Regions from separate parts of the Bradyrhizobium sp. Bra78 genome, predicted to be linked through region 2. Evidence: predicted binding sites of a transcription regulator. Region 2 holds the regulator's gene; each other region holds the start of a gene.
What was found. The regulator LexA, encoded in region 2, represses DNA repair genes until DNA is damaged. The targets are predictions, from matches to a motif close to TGTTCNNNNTGTGTTCNG.
Positions count from the first base shown of each region.

Region 1: a site for LexA is predicted at 3,083-3,100, ahead of OC450_RS27205 (helicase-related protein). Genes of this name have one in related genera too.
Region 3: a site for LexA is predicted at 1,165-1,182, ahead of recA (recombinase RecA). Genes of this name have one in related genera too.

Region 1 covers NZ_JALJRE010000014.1:45,319-51,006, forward strand. The annotation lists gene OC450_RS27205 (helicase-related protein) at 1-2,821, opposite strand, end outside; gene OC450_RS27210 (DUF3108 domain-containing protein) at 3,433-4,296, opposite strand; gene rpmB (50S ribosomal protein L28) at 4,732-5,043, shown strand; gene OC450_RS27220 (hypothetical protein) at 5,225-5,688, shown strand, end outside.
Region 2 covers NZ_JALJRE010000010.1:246,277-251,964, reverse strand. The annotation lists gene glp (gephyrin-like molybdotransferase Glp) at 1-1,069, shown strand, start outside; gene lexA (transcriptional repressor LexA) at 1,246-1,947, shown strand; gene OC450_RS22940 (hypothetical protein) at 2,532-2,969, shown strand; gene OC450_RS22935 (GAF domain-containing protein) at 3,196-4,137, shown strand; gene OC450_RS22930 (ComEC/Rec2 family competence protein) at 4,249-5,688, opposite strand, start outside.
Region 3 covers NZ_JALJRE010000012.1:168,631-174,318, forward strand. The annotation lists gene recA (recombinase RecA) at 1-1,071, opposite strand, end outside; gene OC450_RS25495 (winged helix-turn-helix domain-containing protein) at 1,839-2,363, opposite strand; tRNA gene OC450_RS25500 (tRNA-OTHER) at 2,782-2,853, shown strand; gene OC450_RS25505 (transposase) at 3,013-3,915, shown strand; gene OC450_RS25510 (hypothetical protein) at 4,330-4,626, shown strand; gene OC450_RS25515 (hypothetical protein) at 4,748-5,110, shown strand.

The DNA.
Region 1 (5,688 bases), on a different contig from region 2:
CGGCGGATGCGGCAGCTTCCGTAGCAGCGGTCTCCGCGGGAGCGGTTTCGGCAGCTTCAACGGGTGCAGCAACTTCTTCTGCCGGCGGTGCGATGCCGGGAGCATCTTCCGGCGTGACGGGAGCTTCGGGCGACGCTTCCAGGGCCGGCTCTTCATGCGCGGGCTCGTCGTGCAGCTCCATGCCGGGCGCGTCCTCGACGGTGACCGGCTCTGCTGATACAGCTTCGATCGATGCGGCTGCCTCTTCAGGCAGGCCGGCAACGGCCTCGGCCGCGGTCTCGCTCGATGTGTCGGCGCTGCCCTCCGCAGGCGATGTCTCTGCGGCGACCGTCTCGGCCACGACCGGCTTCTGCGGCAGCGGCGGACGCTTCTCCATGCGGTAGCCGAGTGCGCGCAGCACGGAGGCGAAATCCTCGCCGGCCGAGCCCGTGAGCGAGGTCATCGCCTGCGTCACGACAAAGCAGCGGCCGTCGAACGCGCCGGCGGGCTTTTCGCCGGGCGAATTGTCGCGCCAGGCCAGCGCGGGGCGGATCAGATCGGCCAGGCGCTCCAGGATGTCGACGCGCACGGCACGCTCGCCGGCCTGCTTGTAGCCGAGCACGCGATAGGCATCGCGCGGCAGCTGCTTGTCGACCGGGAACGAGGTGCGGCCGGAAGATGCCAGATGCTGCGCGCCCGACAGCGACGACAGATCGACATTGTCCTGCTTCAGCGCCCAGAGCAGCGCGGCCAGCGCACGCGCGGCGGGCTTCAAGAGGCCGGGGAAATAGAGGTGATAGGCGCCGAAGCGGACGCCGTATTTGCGCAAGGTCGCGCGCGAGGGCTGGTCGAGATCCTTCAGCTCGTTGGCGATCTTGGGCCGTTCGAGCACGCCGAGCGCCTCGACGAGCTGATAGGCGATGCCGCGGGCGATGCCGGTGACGTCCTCGGCCTTGGACAGCTCGAACATCGGACCGAGCAGCTTTTCGATATGCGTCTTGAGCCAGAGCTCGAGCCGGGCCTGCACCTTGTCGCGTGGGCCGCCCGTGAGACGCTCGTCCGAGATGATGCGGATACGCGGATGCAGCGCATCCTCTGCGGCGGACAGCCGCGCCACGGCATCGCCGGTCCAGCGGATGGTGCCTTCTGAGGTCAGCACGAACTGATCGTCCGGCGCGTTGCCCAGTTTTTCGGCGCGCGCGTTGATTTCGCCGGCGAGCACCGCTTGCGCGGCAGCCTGCAAGGCTTTCGCATCGGAGCCGGCTTCCGCCGCATCCGGTGCAAAGGTGAAGCCATCGAGACGGCCGATGACATGGCCTTCGACGATGACTTCGCCGGTCTTGCCGATTTCCGTATTCAAGCTCGTGTTCTCCCGCAGGCGGCGCATCAATACACTGGTCCGGCGATCAACGAAACGCTCAGTCAAGCGTTCATGGAGCGCATCCGATAATTTATTTTCGACCTCCCGCGCGATCCCCTGCCAGCGTTCGGGGTCTTTCAGCCAGTCCGGGCGGTTAGCAACGAAGGTCCAGGTGCGAATCTGCGCGATCCGGGCCGACAGCGTGTCGATGTCGCCGTCGACGCGGTCGGCCTGGTCGATCTGGGCCGCGAACCAGGCATCGGGAATGCATCCCTTCTTCATCAGGAAGCCGTAGAGCGTCGTCACCAGCTCGGCATGGGCCGCCGGCGACAGTTTTCGGTAGTCGGGGACCTGGCAGGCCTCCCACAGCCGTTCCACCGCTTCCTTGCCATGTGCGGTATCGCGCACCTCGACGTCGCGGGCGGCGTGGTCGAGCACGCGCATGTCCTCGGCGATCGGCGCGCGCGTCAGCGCCTCGTGGCCGGGCGACTGGTTCAGCGAGACCTGGAGCGCGCCCAGCGAGGTGAAATCCAGCCTCGAATTGCGCCATTGCAGCATCTTCACGGGATCGAAGGTGTGGTTCTGCAGCGCGTTGACGAGCTCGGGCTCGAACGGCGCGCAGCGGCCGGTGGTGCCGAAGGTGCCGTTGCGGGTGGCGCGGCCGGCGCGGCCGGCGATCTGCGCGAATTCGGACGGCGTCAGCCGGCGGAACTGGTAGCCGTCGAACTTGCGGTCGGAGGCGAAGGCGACGTGGTCGACGTCGAGATTGAGGCCCATGCCGACGGCGTCGGTGGCGACGAGATAGTCGACCTCGCCGTTCTGGAACATCTCGACCTGCGCGTTGCGCGTGCGCGGCGAGAGCGAGCCCAGCACCACGGCGGCGCCGCCGTGCTGGCGGCGGATCAGTTCGGCGATGGCGTAGACCTCGTCGGCGGAGAACGCGACGATGGCGGTGCGGCGCGGCTGCCGCGTGATCTTGCGGTCGCCGGCGAATTCGAGCTGCGACAGCCGCGGCCGCGTGATCATGGACACGCCGGGCAGCAGCCGCTCGATGATCGGGCGCATCGTGGCAGCGCCCAGAAGCAGCGTCTCGTCGCGGCCGCGGCGGTTGAGGATGCGGTCGGTGAAGACGTGGCCGCGTTCGAGATCGGAGGCGATCTGGACCTCGTCGACGGCGAGGAACGAGACGTCGAGGTCGCGCGGCATCGCCTCGACGGTCGAGACCCAATAGCGCGGGCTCTTCGGCTTGATCTTCTCCTCGCCGGTCACAAGCGCGACGGCTTCGCTGCCGACCCGCGCGGCGATCTTGTTGTAGACCTCGCGCGCGAGCAGGCGCAGCGGCAGGCCGATCATGCCGGAGGGATGCGCGAGCATCCGCTCGATGGCGAGATGGGTCTTGCCGGTGTTGGTCGGGCCGAGCACCGCAGTGACGCCGGCGCCGGGGAGCCGCTCGGAAGCGAAGGGGGAGGAAGAAAAGGGCATCTGGGAGATTAGGTAATGGCGGATTGGGGCGAATGTCAGTGCCGTTGTGCCGACCCTCATCCTCGGGAGCGCGTCAGCGCGTCTCGAAGGATGAAGGCCCGGATGGTGCCATGGAGGGAGCCGGGCCCCTCGCCCTTCGAGACAGCCGCTTGTGCGGCCTCCTCGGGGTGAGGGGATCAAACCGCGGAGAGCGTGGCGCCGCTCCCCAAATCCCGCGCAACTGTCTCACTTTGCGACGCTTTTCCCTGTGTCCTTAAACTTCGGAACGACTCTAGAACGAATCGCGGCCGAATCGCTGACTCCGGCCAGAGTCCTGTTCCGTTCACTCAACATGTCGCGGGAGGCTTATTGGCTGTGCACTAGATGAAGTTTTGGGCTGCCGCACAAGCGACGTTTCGGTGGCGGATTCGTTAAAGCTGGGGACGGCGCGGAGTCGAATCAGAATCGGGGAGGAGTCAAATGGATTCCCGGCACCGGGCCCCTCCAAGACAAAACTGCGAAAACAACCCCATGCACAGTAGAAACGGGCCCGCGGCGGGGGACCGGGCGATCTGGCATAACGTATTGATGTTGCTATCTTTATTACCCTTCCCTGGTGGGGAGGGTCAAGGTCACTGCGTCTTGGCGACCCTGGGCGGCTGCGCCGAGGTGATGAAGCTGGTGGCTTCCAGCATGGCCGGGCCGAGCGGTGTCGGGACCTTCAGCCAGAACGGCACCAGGATGCGCGTACCCGCGATCGGCGCGAAGGCGACCTCGATGTTGCGCTGGGCGGCGAGGTATTTGATCACGGGGCGGTCGGGGATGTAGCCGGCGACGGGCACGAAATACATCGAGCAGACCACGACGGGGCCGCGATAGCCCTTCTCCGCCTTCACGGTCTCCATGCGCTTGAAATCGAGCTTCAGCTCGTAGCGCATGCGGCCGTCGAACACCGGCGCGGAATTGTGGCAGGCATCCGGCCCCACGGGATCGCCGGTGCCGGGCACGCGCAGCAGCGAGGCCGTCATCGGGTCCCAGACGCCGCGGCGATGCGCGTCGGTGACGAGGATGCGGTCGGGATCGACCGGCGGCTCCGGCTCGATGCCGAACTCCTTCACATTGCCCTTGTCGAGGGTGATGTGGATATTTTCCGTCTTCTTCGAGGTGGTGGTGGAGGCCTGGTAGCCGGTCGCGACCAGCGCGCCGTTGACGACGCGCCCCTGCGAGGCGCCGGTGCCGGACCCGCCCGCGAACGATTTCAAAAGCCCCGTGGTGCCGCCGCTGGCCGCGGCCGCGAACACGTCGTCCTGGATGTCGATGTTCCAGGCGCCCTTGCCGACGGGAATGCCCGCCAGCGTCGCCTCGTACTGCGCCTCGAGCTTGCCCTGCGCCGCCACGGGATCGGCCACCCACGCCAGCGCCAGCCCGCAAAGGGCGGCCGTGGCCAGCCGGCCGGCAGAGCGCGGACCGGCCGCGCGCGGCTCCGTTGAGCGCAGGCCGGGCGCAGGATGGGGCGTTGTGAGCACGAAACAATCCAATCGGGGCGCGAACGGTTGTTACTTAAGCCAAAAACCGCGGCACACAATGTGTCCGGGCATGTCAGGCGCGGAACTCCACCCGATATTTCGGGTGCGAATACGCCCTTTATGTGATGGTAAGGGGTTTTAAACATTGCCGTTTTGGTGATCGGCGGGCGCCGCGGCCACGAACACCTCTCCCGCTCTCGTCCGCCGAAGTTTCGGCGAAGGCGGACGCGGGAGAGGAGGCCCACCGCCGCCGGCTCGGGCCGCCAAAACCCGCCCCAAAACCTTGACGGCCCGCCCCTTCCCCCCTATACGTCCGCCGCTCCCTGCAAGGACGAAAGAATTAGCCCCCGTGGCGCCCCGGATGGCGGCCGCACTCGTTGGGGGCTCGAACCAAGGATTTTTGCCATGTCTCGCCGCTGCGAACTGACGGCCAAGGGCCCCCTCGTCGGCCACAAGGTCAGCCACTCCAACATCAAGACCAAGCGCCGCTTCCTGCCGAACCTGGTCAACGTGACCTTCATCAGCGAAGCGCTGGGCCGCAACGTGCGCCTGCGCGTCTCCACCAACGCGGTCAAGAGCGTCGACCACAATGGCGGCCTCGACCCCTATCTGCTCAAGGCCAAGGCCGACGTGCTGTCGCCGCGCGCCCTCGAGCTGAAGCGCGCCATCCAGAAGAAGGTCGGCCCGACCCCCGCGCCGGAGAAGAAGGCGAGCTAAGCGAGTTTTGGAATTGGGCGAGGGCTTGCGTCGGGTGGCGTAGGCTTGGCCGGATAGAGTTTTGCGTGACGGCCGGATCGGAAGATCCGGCCGTTTTTGTTGATGCGCGCCGAATACTTCGTAAACCCAAGGCAGCCACCCATATCTGGTCTAAGGGCAGCATCCACGTTATTGTGCAACCATGCTCCAAACCGCCGTCCATAAAGACTCACCAACTCTTGGGATCGGGTTTTACACCGTTCCTGAGGCGGCGAGGCTGCTGAAGATCCGCCCGCTTAACATTCGGCGCTGGCTGGGTGGGTATAGTTACACCCAGGGCGAAAAGACTATCGACATGCCGCCCCTGTGGACACCCCAGCTTCCGTCCTACGACCATCACATCGAGCTTGGGTTCCGAGATCTGATCGAGTTGCGCGTCATCAAGAGTTTTCTCGACGCTGGTCTTTCAATTCTGACCGTTCGCAACTGCCTTGAGTATGCTCGCGAATGCGCCAGCGACGACCGACCATTTTCTACCCGCCGCTTCCGAACGGATGGCCGCACCATTTTCCTGGAGAGCCTGCGGCGGACGGGCGAAGATGAGGTTCTCGACCTCAAGAGCCATCAATACGCGATCAAGAAGGTAATCGACCGGACCTTCAAAGA
Region 2 (5,688 bases):
GGCAATGTCGGCGATGGACGGATACGCGGTGCGCGCGGCCGATGCCGCAACGATCGGTTCGACCCTCGCCGTGATCGGCGAGGTCGCCGCGGGCCGGCCGTTCGCAGGATCGGTCGGCGCCGGCGAGGCCGTGCGGATCTTCACCGGCGGCGTCGTTCCCGATGGCGCGGATGCCGTGGTGATCCAGGAGGACACCGTCGCTGACGGCAAGCGCATCACGATCAAGGAAGCCGCGATCTCCGGCCGGCACATCCGCCCCGCGGGCGTCGATTTCCGCGAGGGCGACGTGCTCCTGCGCAAGGGCAGCCAGCTCACCGAGCGCGACCTCGCGCTCGCCGCCGGGATGAATCACCCCCACCTCGCCGTCAGCCGCCGTCCGAAGATCGCAATCCTCGCCACCGGCGACGAGCTGGTGATGCCGGGCACCACGCCCGGTCACGGCCAGATCGTCTATTCCAACGGCTATGCCCTGCATGCGCTGGCTCGCAGCGAGGGGGCCGAAACCGTCGACCTCGGTATTGCCGCCGACGCGCTGGAGGCCACCACCGCCGGCATCCGCCGCGCGCGCGCGAGCGGCGCAGACGTCCTCATCACTACCGGCGGCGCATCGGTCGGCGACCACGATCTGGTCCAGCAGGCGCTGAGGGACGAAGCCGTCGCGATGGCCTTCTGGAAGATCGCGATGCGGCCAGGCAAGCCGATGATGCATGGACGGCTCGGCGCGATGGCTGTGATCGGCCTGCCCGGCAATCCCGTGTCGTCCTATGTGTGCGCCTTCCTGTTCATGGTGCCGCTGATTCGCGCGTTGTCGGGCCGGGCCGCAATTCATCATCACCGCGAGCGCGCCGTGCTCGGCCGCGACGTCGGCGCCAACGACCAGCGCGAGGACTATCTGCGCGCACGTCTGGAGCAGCGCGACGACGGCACGCTCGTCGCCCTTCCCGTCAGCCATCAAGATTCTTCGTTGCTTGCGAATCTCGCTGCGGCACAGGCACTTCTCGTGCGCGCACCGTTCGCGCCGAAAGCCGAGACGGGCTCGCCTTGCGAAGTGTTGCGGCTCCCCGTCTGAGCGTCCCGCCAATGCGCGTTCCGCGAACTTTGCTCTGTTCACGGTAAATTAAGCAGTTGCGGAACATGTATCGAACATATAGTGTCCGTTCATGATTTGTTTCGAGCATGTCGCGGCATATTGCTGAATTCAGCGTCTCGGAATCGAACGACATCAACCGGGGGACTTAGGTCGAGATGTTAACGCGCAAACAATACGAGCTTCTGCGGTTCATCAGTGAACGTCTGAAGGAAAGCGGCGTGCCGCCTTCTTTCGACGAGATGAAGGATGCGCTCGACTTGCGCTCGAAGTCGGGCATCCACCGCCTGATCACGGCGCTCGAGGAGCGCGGGTTCATCCGTCGCCTCCCCAACCGCGCCCGCGCGATCGAAGTCATCAAGCTGCCCGAGCTCCAGGCGGCCGCCGGCAGCCGCCGCGGCTTCACGCCGAGCGTCATCGAGGGCAACCTCGGCAAGGTCCGCGCGAGCTCAAGCCTGTCTGCCGACGAGGGCGAACGCCCCGTTGCCGTGCCGGTAATGGGCCGCATCGCGGCCGGCACGCCGATCGAGGCGTTGCAAACCCGCAGCCATACCATCAGCGTACCGCCTGACATGCTCGGCTCGGGCGAGCATTACGCGCTCGAAGTGCGCGGCGATTCCATGGTCGAGGCCGGCATCCTCGACGGCGACATGGCGCTGATCCAGCGCAACGAGAGTGCCGATACCGGCGACATCGTGGTGGCGCTGATCGACGACGAGGAAGCGACGCTCAAGCGCTTCCGCCGTCGCGGCGCCTCGATCGCGCTCGAGCCCGCCAACGCGGCCTATGAGGTGCGCATCCTGCCGCCCAACAGGGTGAAGATTCAGGGCAAGCTGATCGGCCTGTACCGGAAATACTGATACCGGAAAGTATCCGGCGCATCCGCGCTCGCATGAGCAACGATCGCCATCGACGATTGGAGCGGACGATTGTCCGCTCCCGCTGGGTAGTCTTTCTGGTTTCGCGCAGATTATCCGGCCCCTCCTCCGGCGCTTCATCCTCGGCACGCCGCATGAAGCAGCACCGCTTCGCGGCCTCAGCAGCTCGAGGAAACAGCCATGCGCCAGATCGTCTTGAGCACAGTCGCGGCGGCGCTGATCGCAGTATCAGCGTCGCAAGCCGCCGCACAACCGCCTCGCCCTGTCTGCAAAGGTGGCGGTTAGCGAACGAGCCCGCGCCGGCCGCAATGCAATCGCCTGCCGTCGCAACCGAGCTGGCATTATTCGGGATGGTCGGCCCCCTCAGGGCGCTGACACGCGCCTGCAGAATGCACGGGAAGAGGCTTTGTTCCTATTGGATTCGGGAAAGTTAATGTGATCGTGGCCTGCGGATCCCAGCCGCAGATTTGCCTACAACCAAGCAGACCGTTGCGTGCTTGAACTCTGATAGAGGCCTGCGCCTCGATAAGAGACGCGGGTCGCTGTCTTCGCAAGAGGAGCACCCGATGTGTGACTACAGCCTGCATGCCGTCGCGTCGCGCCCCGCCGAAGTCGGCGAGACGATCGTCACGACAACCTTCCGCGGCACCTCCACGCGCGGCTTTGCGTCCGCAGCCGATCCGACAGTTGCCGTCTGCCTGCTGCCGGGAACGGAGCTCGCCTTTGCCGACAACGTCCGCTACGACAATCGCTGGATCTGGACGCGCACCATCAATTCCCGCGTCGGGAAGTTCGGCAAGATCGATCCGCACATTCCCGATCGCCATCATGACGCGATCGAATTCCCCGACGGTAAATACGTGCTGGTAACGCAGCTCGTTGAAGGCCAGCACGCAACCGTGCTGCAACTGCCGGTGACGCAGCAGCCGGCCGGCGAACGCGAGCACAAGCCGCAGATCACTGCCGACAGACAGCCGACGATTACCCGGCTGCCGATCGGCTGAACACAGCCGCTTCCGGCCGCAAGGTCGGAGGCCAGGATCGAATTGCCATCGCCGGCCGTGGCCGGCGAGACGGTATGGCTTGCGCCCCGCGAAATCCGATCGGATCGACCAAGCCGTTGCGCTTTTCCCGCCGCACGAAGTTTGAGCCGCCCTGCCTGAATTTTGAACGTCCGCCACACAGCCAAATGACCGATGCTGTCAAGGCTTGAGACGGCGGACATGCTCGATGAAAACCTTCATTCGCGTCGTTGAACTCTGGGTGCCGGACCGGACGCGCATGCGGCTGGAGTTCGGTGGCGGCCTCTACGGCGAAGGGCTGTCCGCGTTCAAGGCCGTCAGCGAAGGCTTGCATTTCGGATATGACGAGGGCCTTCCCGGCAAGGCTTGGGCCTCCGGCCACCCCGTGATCCTCACCAAATTCGCCAACTCCTATTTCAAGCGTACCGATCAGGCCCTCGCAGCCGGCCTCACCTGTGGGGTGGCGGTGCCCGTGTTCGCCGGCGAATTCCTCCAGGCCGTCATGGTGCTGTTCTGCGGTGAGGAAGAGGCCCATGTCGGCGCGATCGAGCTCTGGCACAACGACCCTGACGTCTCCCACGAGATGGGGCTCGTCGACGGCTACTACGGCACCGCCGACATGTTCGAATTCAACTCCCGCCACACCAAATTTCCGCGCGGTTTCGGCCTGCCCGGGCGGACCTGGAAGGCGGGGCTGCCGCTGATCATCAAGGACCTGCACGATGCGAAGAGCTTCCTGCGCTGGGAGGACGCGGCCAAGGTCGGGATCAATCTGGGCGTCGGCGTTCCCTATCGGACCGGCGTAGACCATACCTGGGTACTGACATTCCTCTCCGCGCAAGCCACGCCGATCGCGCGACGCTTCGAGATATGGGTTCCGAACGAGACCCGCTCGGCGCTGTTCTTTCGCGCCGGCGATTGCAGTGCGCAGACCGACCTCGCCGCGCTCTATGCAGGAAAATCCATCGCCAGGGGCGAAGGCAGCATCGGTGGCGCCTGGGCCACCGGCATGCCCGCGCTCAACGACGAGCTCGCGCATGACGGCTCGGCCGCCGGCTCTGAGGCCTGCGCATCCGGACTGAGCCGGATGGTGGCCTTGCCGGTCATCGGCAACAGCACGCTCGAAGCCGTGCTGGCCTGGTACCTCTAAAGCGCGATGAGATTGCGATGAATCATCATCGCGCTTTAGCGTTCTTGTTTGAGCATGACCTTTTCGGAAAACCGCTTCGCACTTTTCCGGATCATGCCCTGCCCGATCGGTTCAATCGTCGGCCTGCAAGTCGGTCTCCGCCGGCGTTGCGTCGCGGTTGCGGGGCGCAGCCGTCTTCGGCGCAAGACTGCCGTCGAAATCACCTTCGCCGGCGCCGGCCGGCAACCAGGGGCGGCTCGCACCTCGCGCCCTCACCGCCTGAACCGCAAAGCCGTCCCCCCGCTGCGTCAGGGCCAGCGCGCCCTGGCTCGCGAGCCGCTGCCGATCGACCACCATCGCGGCGCAATCGGGCGGCACGGGACGCGCCGTCACCACAAGCGCGGCCCGGCTGCAATCGTCCGCCAACGCGTCGATGCGCAGTGCCAGCGCGACCAACCGCCCGTCGCCGAGCGGCGTCACGCAGCCGGACTCGTCGCAGGACACGCCGTCGGCCAGCGAGGCATGACCGCCATCGCGCGGATCGGCGTCGGCAGCCAGCCATTCCTTGAGCAGAAAGCCGTCCTTGCTGGCCCGGATCAGATGCAGTTGCCCGTCCCTGCCCCGCACCGCGACACTCGCACCGTCGCCGGCAATCAGGATGTCGGGCTGGCGCGCGGCCAGCCCCCAGGCAATCGCGGCCAGCAACACCAGCGCGCCGGACCAACGCAGCGGCGTGCGCAGCAGGCCCATCACGATGATCCCGAGGCTGGCCGCGATCAGCGGCGCGATGCCGAAGGCCGGGATGCGGCCGACCGCGCCCGGTAATGCGGCGACCCAGCGCGAGACCGCGATCATCCAGTCGATGCCGATTCCCATCAGCCACCAGCACACGCTGTCGAGCCCGAACGGCGCCGCAAGCAGGCCCAACAGCCCCGCCGGCATCACCAGCGCCGAGACGACCGGCATCGCGCCGAGATTGGCGAGCACGCCGAACGGCGTGACGCGGTGGAAGTGGAAGGCGGCATAGGGCGTGGTCGCGAGCCCCGCGATCAGCGAGGCCAGGAACAGCATCGCGATCTCGCGGCCGCCCCACATCGCAACGCGCGCGGTCGCCGAATGGTCGGGCGAGGCAAACAAGTTCGGCATGCCGATCTGCACCAGCGCCACCAGCCCGAGCGTTGCCGCGAACGACATCTGAAAACTCGGATGCACCAGCGCTTCCGGCGCGACCGCCAGCACGATCAGCGCGGCCACGGCCAGCGTACGGAAGGTGATGGCGCGGCGATCGACCATCACCGCGATCAGCACCACCGCGGTCATGAAGAACGATCTTTGCGTGGCCACCTCCGCACCAGACAGCAGCAGGTAGAACGCGGCCGCAACCAGCGCCGCGGCCGCCGACCATTTCTTGATGGCGAAGCCGGCCGCCAGTCCCGGGATCAGAGCGAGCAGCGCACGGACCGCAAAGAAGACCACGCCGGCGACGACGGCCATGTGATAGCCGGAGATCGAGAGCACATGGCCCAGCCCCGAAATGAACATCGCATCGTTGACGGGGGTGGTGATCGCATC
Region 3 (5,688 bases), on a different contig from region 2:
GTCGCCGTCGGCGTCACGCTCGGGGGTGCCGGCCAGAATCTGCTCGGCGATCAGGCCGGAGTTCTGGCGGATCGAGGTCTCGATCTTGGCGGTGATGTCGGGGTTGGCCTTCAGGAACGCCTTGGAGTTCTCGCGGCCCTGGCCGAGACGCTGGCTGTCATAGGAGAACCAGGCGCCGGATTTCTCGACGATGCCGGCCTTGACGCCGAGATCGAGGATCTCGCCCATCTTGGAGACGCCCTCGCCGTACATGATGTCGAATTCGACCTGCTTGAACGGCGGCGCCAGCTTGTTCTTCACCACCTTGACGCGCGTGGTGTTGCCGACCACCTCGTCGCGCTCCTTGATCGCGCCGATGCGGCGGATGTCGAGGCGGACGGAGGCATAGAACTTCAGCGCGTTGCCGCCGGTCGTGGTCTCGGGCGAGCCGTACATCACACCGATCTTCATGCGGATCTGGTTGATGAAGATCACCATGGTGTTGGACTTGTTGATCGAGGCCGTCAGCTTGCGCAGCGCCTGGCTCATCAACCGCGCTTGAAGACCCGGCAGCGCATCGCCCATCTCGCCCTCGAGCTCGGCCTTCGGCACCAGCGCCGCGACCGAATCGACCACCAGAACGTCCACCGCACCCGAGCGCACCAGCGTGTCGCAGATTTCCAGCGCCTGTTCGCCCGTGTCGGGCTGCGAGATCAGAAGCTCGTCGATGTTGACCCCGAGCTTGCGGGCATAGACCGGGTCGAGCGCGTGCTCGGCGTCGATGAAGGCGCAGATGCCGCCCTTCTTCTGCGCTTCCGCCACCGTGTGCAGCGCCAGCGTGGTCTTGCCCGAGGATTCCGGCCCGTAGATTTCCACGACGCGCCCCTTCGGCAGGCCGCCGATCCCGAGCGCGATATCAAGTCCGAGCGAGCCCGAGGAGACCGCCTCGACGTCCATCGAGCGGTCGTTCTTGCCGAGCTTCATCACCGAGCCCTTGCCGAACTGCCGCTCGATCTGGGAGAGCGCGGCGGCCAGAGCTTTACTCTTGTCCATGGAGGATCCTTCGACGATACGCAGGGCAGTGGTGGACATTGGGTCGTGCTCCTTATGGCGAGGATTCGCGTGAGGGACAAAACAATTGGCGCGGCGGCTCGTCGATAAAGGCAATGTACCCCATTTGTTCTAAGTTCGCAATATGTTCTTTTGTGAATCTGGGCGCTGGCCTGTTTTAACCCCTAGTGGCCTAGGTTGATTTTCGCAGTGGCCTGTTTTGAGTTCGGCAGACCATTGAGCTAGGTCAAGGAATTTGGTCCCATAGAACAAAAGGCGCATGCCGTTGAACGCCTGTACTGTTAGACCTATAATTGCCTCAGAGGATTTGTGGGCGTCCTCATGGGTATACTCAAACAGAAGCCGGAAGACCTGAGCGCTCCGATTTGCGGGGAGTGCGGCAAGGAGATGGCGTGGATCATCTCGGTGCTGGAACCGGCAGAACGGATTATCGCGAATAGATTCACATGCCAGAACTGCGGCAGTCGAATCGAAACAAAAACGCCTGCCAAGCCAGCGCAAGAATAGGGCCGCCTCTTTCATTTCATCGCTGATACGGCCAGTCTGAAACGAAATCGTCGGAACAATACCTACACCCAAAAGTTGTAGTTACTCAGGCAACACACCTTGCCGGAGGATCAATGTATGGATTCCGAGAAAGATCGCCCCTCGTGCCGGGACCAATTTAATCGGTCCAACCCCCAGCCAAAGGGTGACGACTGGGTAGAGACGTTTATCGCCCGCCTGCGTGCGTTGTTAGATCGTATGAACGGTAAGAAGTAAGGCCGCCTCAGTGGGCGGCCTCTTTCTTATTCCAGCGCGGCATCAAGCCCGGCTTTCCCGGGCTCTTGTTGGGGCTTCTTATCGTCCTTCTTCTCGTCGTCTTTCACCTTGAAGCTTCGGCCGGGGTACCATTCTTTAAGGCCCCAAGTTCCGCGCCCAACTCGCACCACGTCGCCGACTTCAGCCATACGCCGAGTGAGGACAGAGCCGATCGTATTAGCTGGCTCTTTCGAGTTCATGTGAAGGCCGCCAGCCTTAAACAAGGCCGCCAAGTCGGGATTTTTTAGTGGGGTTCGCTTGGCTGCAAGCAAAGCCTTAGTTGCTTCCACGATGGACATGCCGAGAAGCGCCCCCGCGTGGTCCAGAGAGCCATTCCCGGGTTTAGAGGGCCCGCTAGCTGCCGCACTGGCACCGCCGCTCGGCCCGCCTCCTAGCCCACCGCCACGGAAGGCTTCAATGGCAGCAATGGCTTGCGCGATCTGATCGCGCTTCGCGTACAGATCAGCCAAGACCGTCTCGTAAGGGTCGATACCCTTTGATTCGTCAGTCATTTGTTGCTCCCAACGCACCTGTGTGCTATAGGGCTAAAAGTGCCGTTGCGAAGCGGCACGAAGCAAAGACGCCCTTGTGGGCGGGTCATAAGGGGTCACGACCCCCACTCGCTTGTTGGACCGTCATCTTCTTCGCAACCTCCTCTGCTCTTGACCGGGTGAGGACATAGGGCGCGCTAGGACCGTGAATCCTGCGCGCCCTTTTTATTGCATTTTCCAGATTCACAATCAAGCAGAAAAGTTTGGATACCCACACGCCACGCTTGGGCCCGGTGCACCGCCCCTATGCGACGCCCCTGTGTGAATCACACAAATAGAAAAACCACTCAGAAATCCAAACATTGATTGACTTGTTTGGATTCTGCACCTACAAACAAAAAGAGGCCGCACCGTTCGCGCGGTGCGGCCTCTGATTAGGTGCCCTGTAGTCTAACGTAGGACGCTCGCTGTTACACGCGGAGAGGTCCGGGTTCTAATCCCGGCAGGGCAGCCGAGAATTAGCGGGACCGACGGCGCTGGAACGCTGCCGATCCCTAGCCATCAAACCCGAGATTGCGCCCCGGGCCGGACGACCAAATCAGGATATACGCTCTGGAAGGCGTATTTTCTAGTGTCCGCCGGGGCAATCCAAAACGAGGATTGCGCCCTCATGAACGTCCTAGCCCGCGACAAGCAGATTGAAGTCATTGCCGCCCTTTGCGAAGGCGTCGGCATCCGCACGGCTTCCCGCCTTACCGGCGTCAACCGTGGCACCGTCGCCAACCTGGCCCTGCGTGTCGGAATTGGCTGCATGGAATTGCACGACCGCATCATGGTCGGCGTGCGTACCGAGCGCCTTGAGCTGGACGAACTGTGGAGCTTCGTCGGCAAGAAGCAAAAGAACGTCAAGCGTCACGAGATCAACGCCAAGGGCGATCAGTACGTTTTCATCGGCATGGCCGGGACGCAGAAGGCAATCATTAGCTGGGGCGTCGGCAAGCGGAATGCAGAAAGCACCATGGACTTCCTGCACGACCTCCGCAGCCGAGTTATCGGCCAGCCGGAGATTTCAACCGATGGCTTCCACCCCTACCGCGTAGCGATCCGCGACGCCTTCGGGCCGAACGCATCACATGGCGTGATCGTAAAGACCTACAGCGTAACGCATCTTGTAAAGGAAGCTCAGGGCCGCTACTCGCCCGCCGCCGTAGTAGCTGTAAGCCGTGACGTAGTATCGGGCGATCCCGAGCAGTACGTTTCGACCAGCTACGTTGAGCGCCAGAACCTTTCGCTGCGCATGGCGTCGCGTCGGTTCACCCGATTGACCAACGGCTTTAGCAAGAAGCTGGACAACCACGTTGCAGCCGTCGCGCTGTATGTGGCGCATTACAATCTGTGCCGCACTCACGAGGCCCTGCGCACGACGCCAGCGAAGGCGCTGGGGCTGGCGGGAAAGGCTTGGACGATTGCACAGCTTGTGGACGCCGCGCTTGCTGTGGCGCCTGCGCTGCCCACTGAGACCCCGCCGGACCGACGCCGGAAGTTCACGGTAATTCAGGGTGGAAAAAACTGAGCAAAGCGCGAATCATCCCGATTCGATTCGAAGACGCCAAAGAAATAGCGGGCAAAGGCCACAAAACCTCTTGCCCCCTATCTAGGGGAAATATGCACAACCAACTACTATCTGTAGAAATCTCTGTGCAACGACTTGTATTACAACCCTTTTGCAGGCCAATAGCTGATGCTATGGAGCCACATTCCGTAGGCCGATTTTCGCTTGTCAACAGCATTTTCATTGACACTACGGGAAAAAAACGACCAAATACCCCCGTTAAGGTCCTGTTAACCTTCCAGACTCATAACTAGCTAATTGTCAAGCGTTGACAATCGACTTTCGTTATGGGTAGCGCCAGGCTAGGAACGGGCCCCGAGCGTTCGCGTTGAGCCGCATCATATTGCTAGGAACTCTGGAGTTATTGAGGGAATAATGGCCCTGCTGTCCGCACCAGCTGAGGTGAATTTGATCTACAGGAATGTAGGGAAAACTCACGTTTTCACAGCGCTGGAACTGCCGGGCTTCCATATTGGAAGCTCGCAGCTAGCGCATGTTTTTCAACAGGCGACCACTGCTCTGAATGAGCACGTGTCTAAGCTGTGCAAGTGCGAGGCAAAATACAAGCTCGACTATTCCTATGAGGGCTTTCTGGCTCAAATCGAGAGCCATACTGGACCGGTGGTCACCGCCCGCCGCGCATCCACTGGAGAAGTCGCTTCCCACCATTGACTTTTAACAAAATGGTCATTTAGTTGACCATTAGCGCGAAGTTGGTGATTCTGATTAAGCCGTCTCGTGTTCTGCGAGACGGCTTTTTACTTGGTGTTTTTTGGTGAATTAGGATGTGATCATGTCCTTGAATGGGGACCAGCCTACCCCTTATCAGGATATCGTCTGGGGCTCCGGCAAGCCGGAGGCTCCGCTCACGGATTCGCCGGTCACCTTCAAGCGCTTTCAGCTGGTGATGAACAGCGCTAGTTTCTTTTTGTGCAAAATGGACCATGGCAGTTGTATTTGCCATTGGGAAAATACCAAGACCAGCACGATGATCACGACCCTGATGCCTGACTTCCGGGCGACTGGGTACGATGAACTCGTTTATGACATGGCCTACGTTCTGGACCTGCTTCCGAAGCTGGCCGGTCGGGGGACGCCTGACGAGGGACATAACCTCGTTGCCACGCTACGGTCTCACACCAATAAGCCCTACTAAGTCTTAGTGGCTCACTTTGAAATCCCGAGTGGCCTATTTCGGCCAGTACCTGAATCTGGGCGCTGGCCTGTTTCGACCCTCAGCGGCCTGATCTGAATTTGAGAGTGGCCTGATTTGACTGTGTGACAATTGTCACTGTGAGGCTACCCGTCAACCAGCATAGTCCGCTCACATCATACGGCGCAAAGTCGCCATGGCTCGGAGCAGGACAAATGACCAGCAATCATCGCGAGCTTACCACAGAAGAAATGGACGTCGTCACTGGCGCTGGTCTTCTCGACATGCTGCATAGAATTAGAGAAAAGTTGGGATCAGCCTCACAGCTACCGACCAGCGCTTCTTCCAGCCCCCCAAGCGGCAGCACCGCCCATAGCGCTCAGTAAGGGCCGCCTCAGTTGGCGGCCTCTTTCATTCGTGTTCGGGATCGAGGCCCTTGCCAAGCCTGGCCTGAAAGCTGAGGCTGCCTGTTTCGATCAGAGCAACTTTTAGGTGTATCGAAAAGCGGAACGGTGCTGGTTGGCGCTGTGGGTGAGCAATTTTGCTCAGACCCCAGAACAGAGTTGTGCAATTTCTACCCG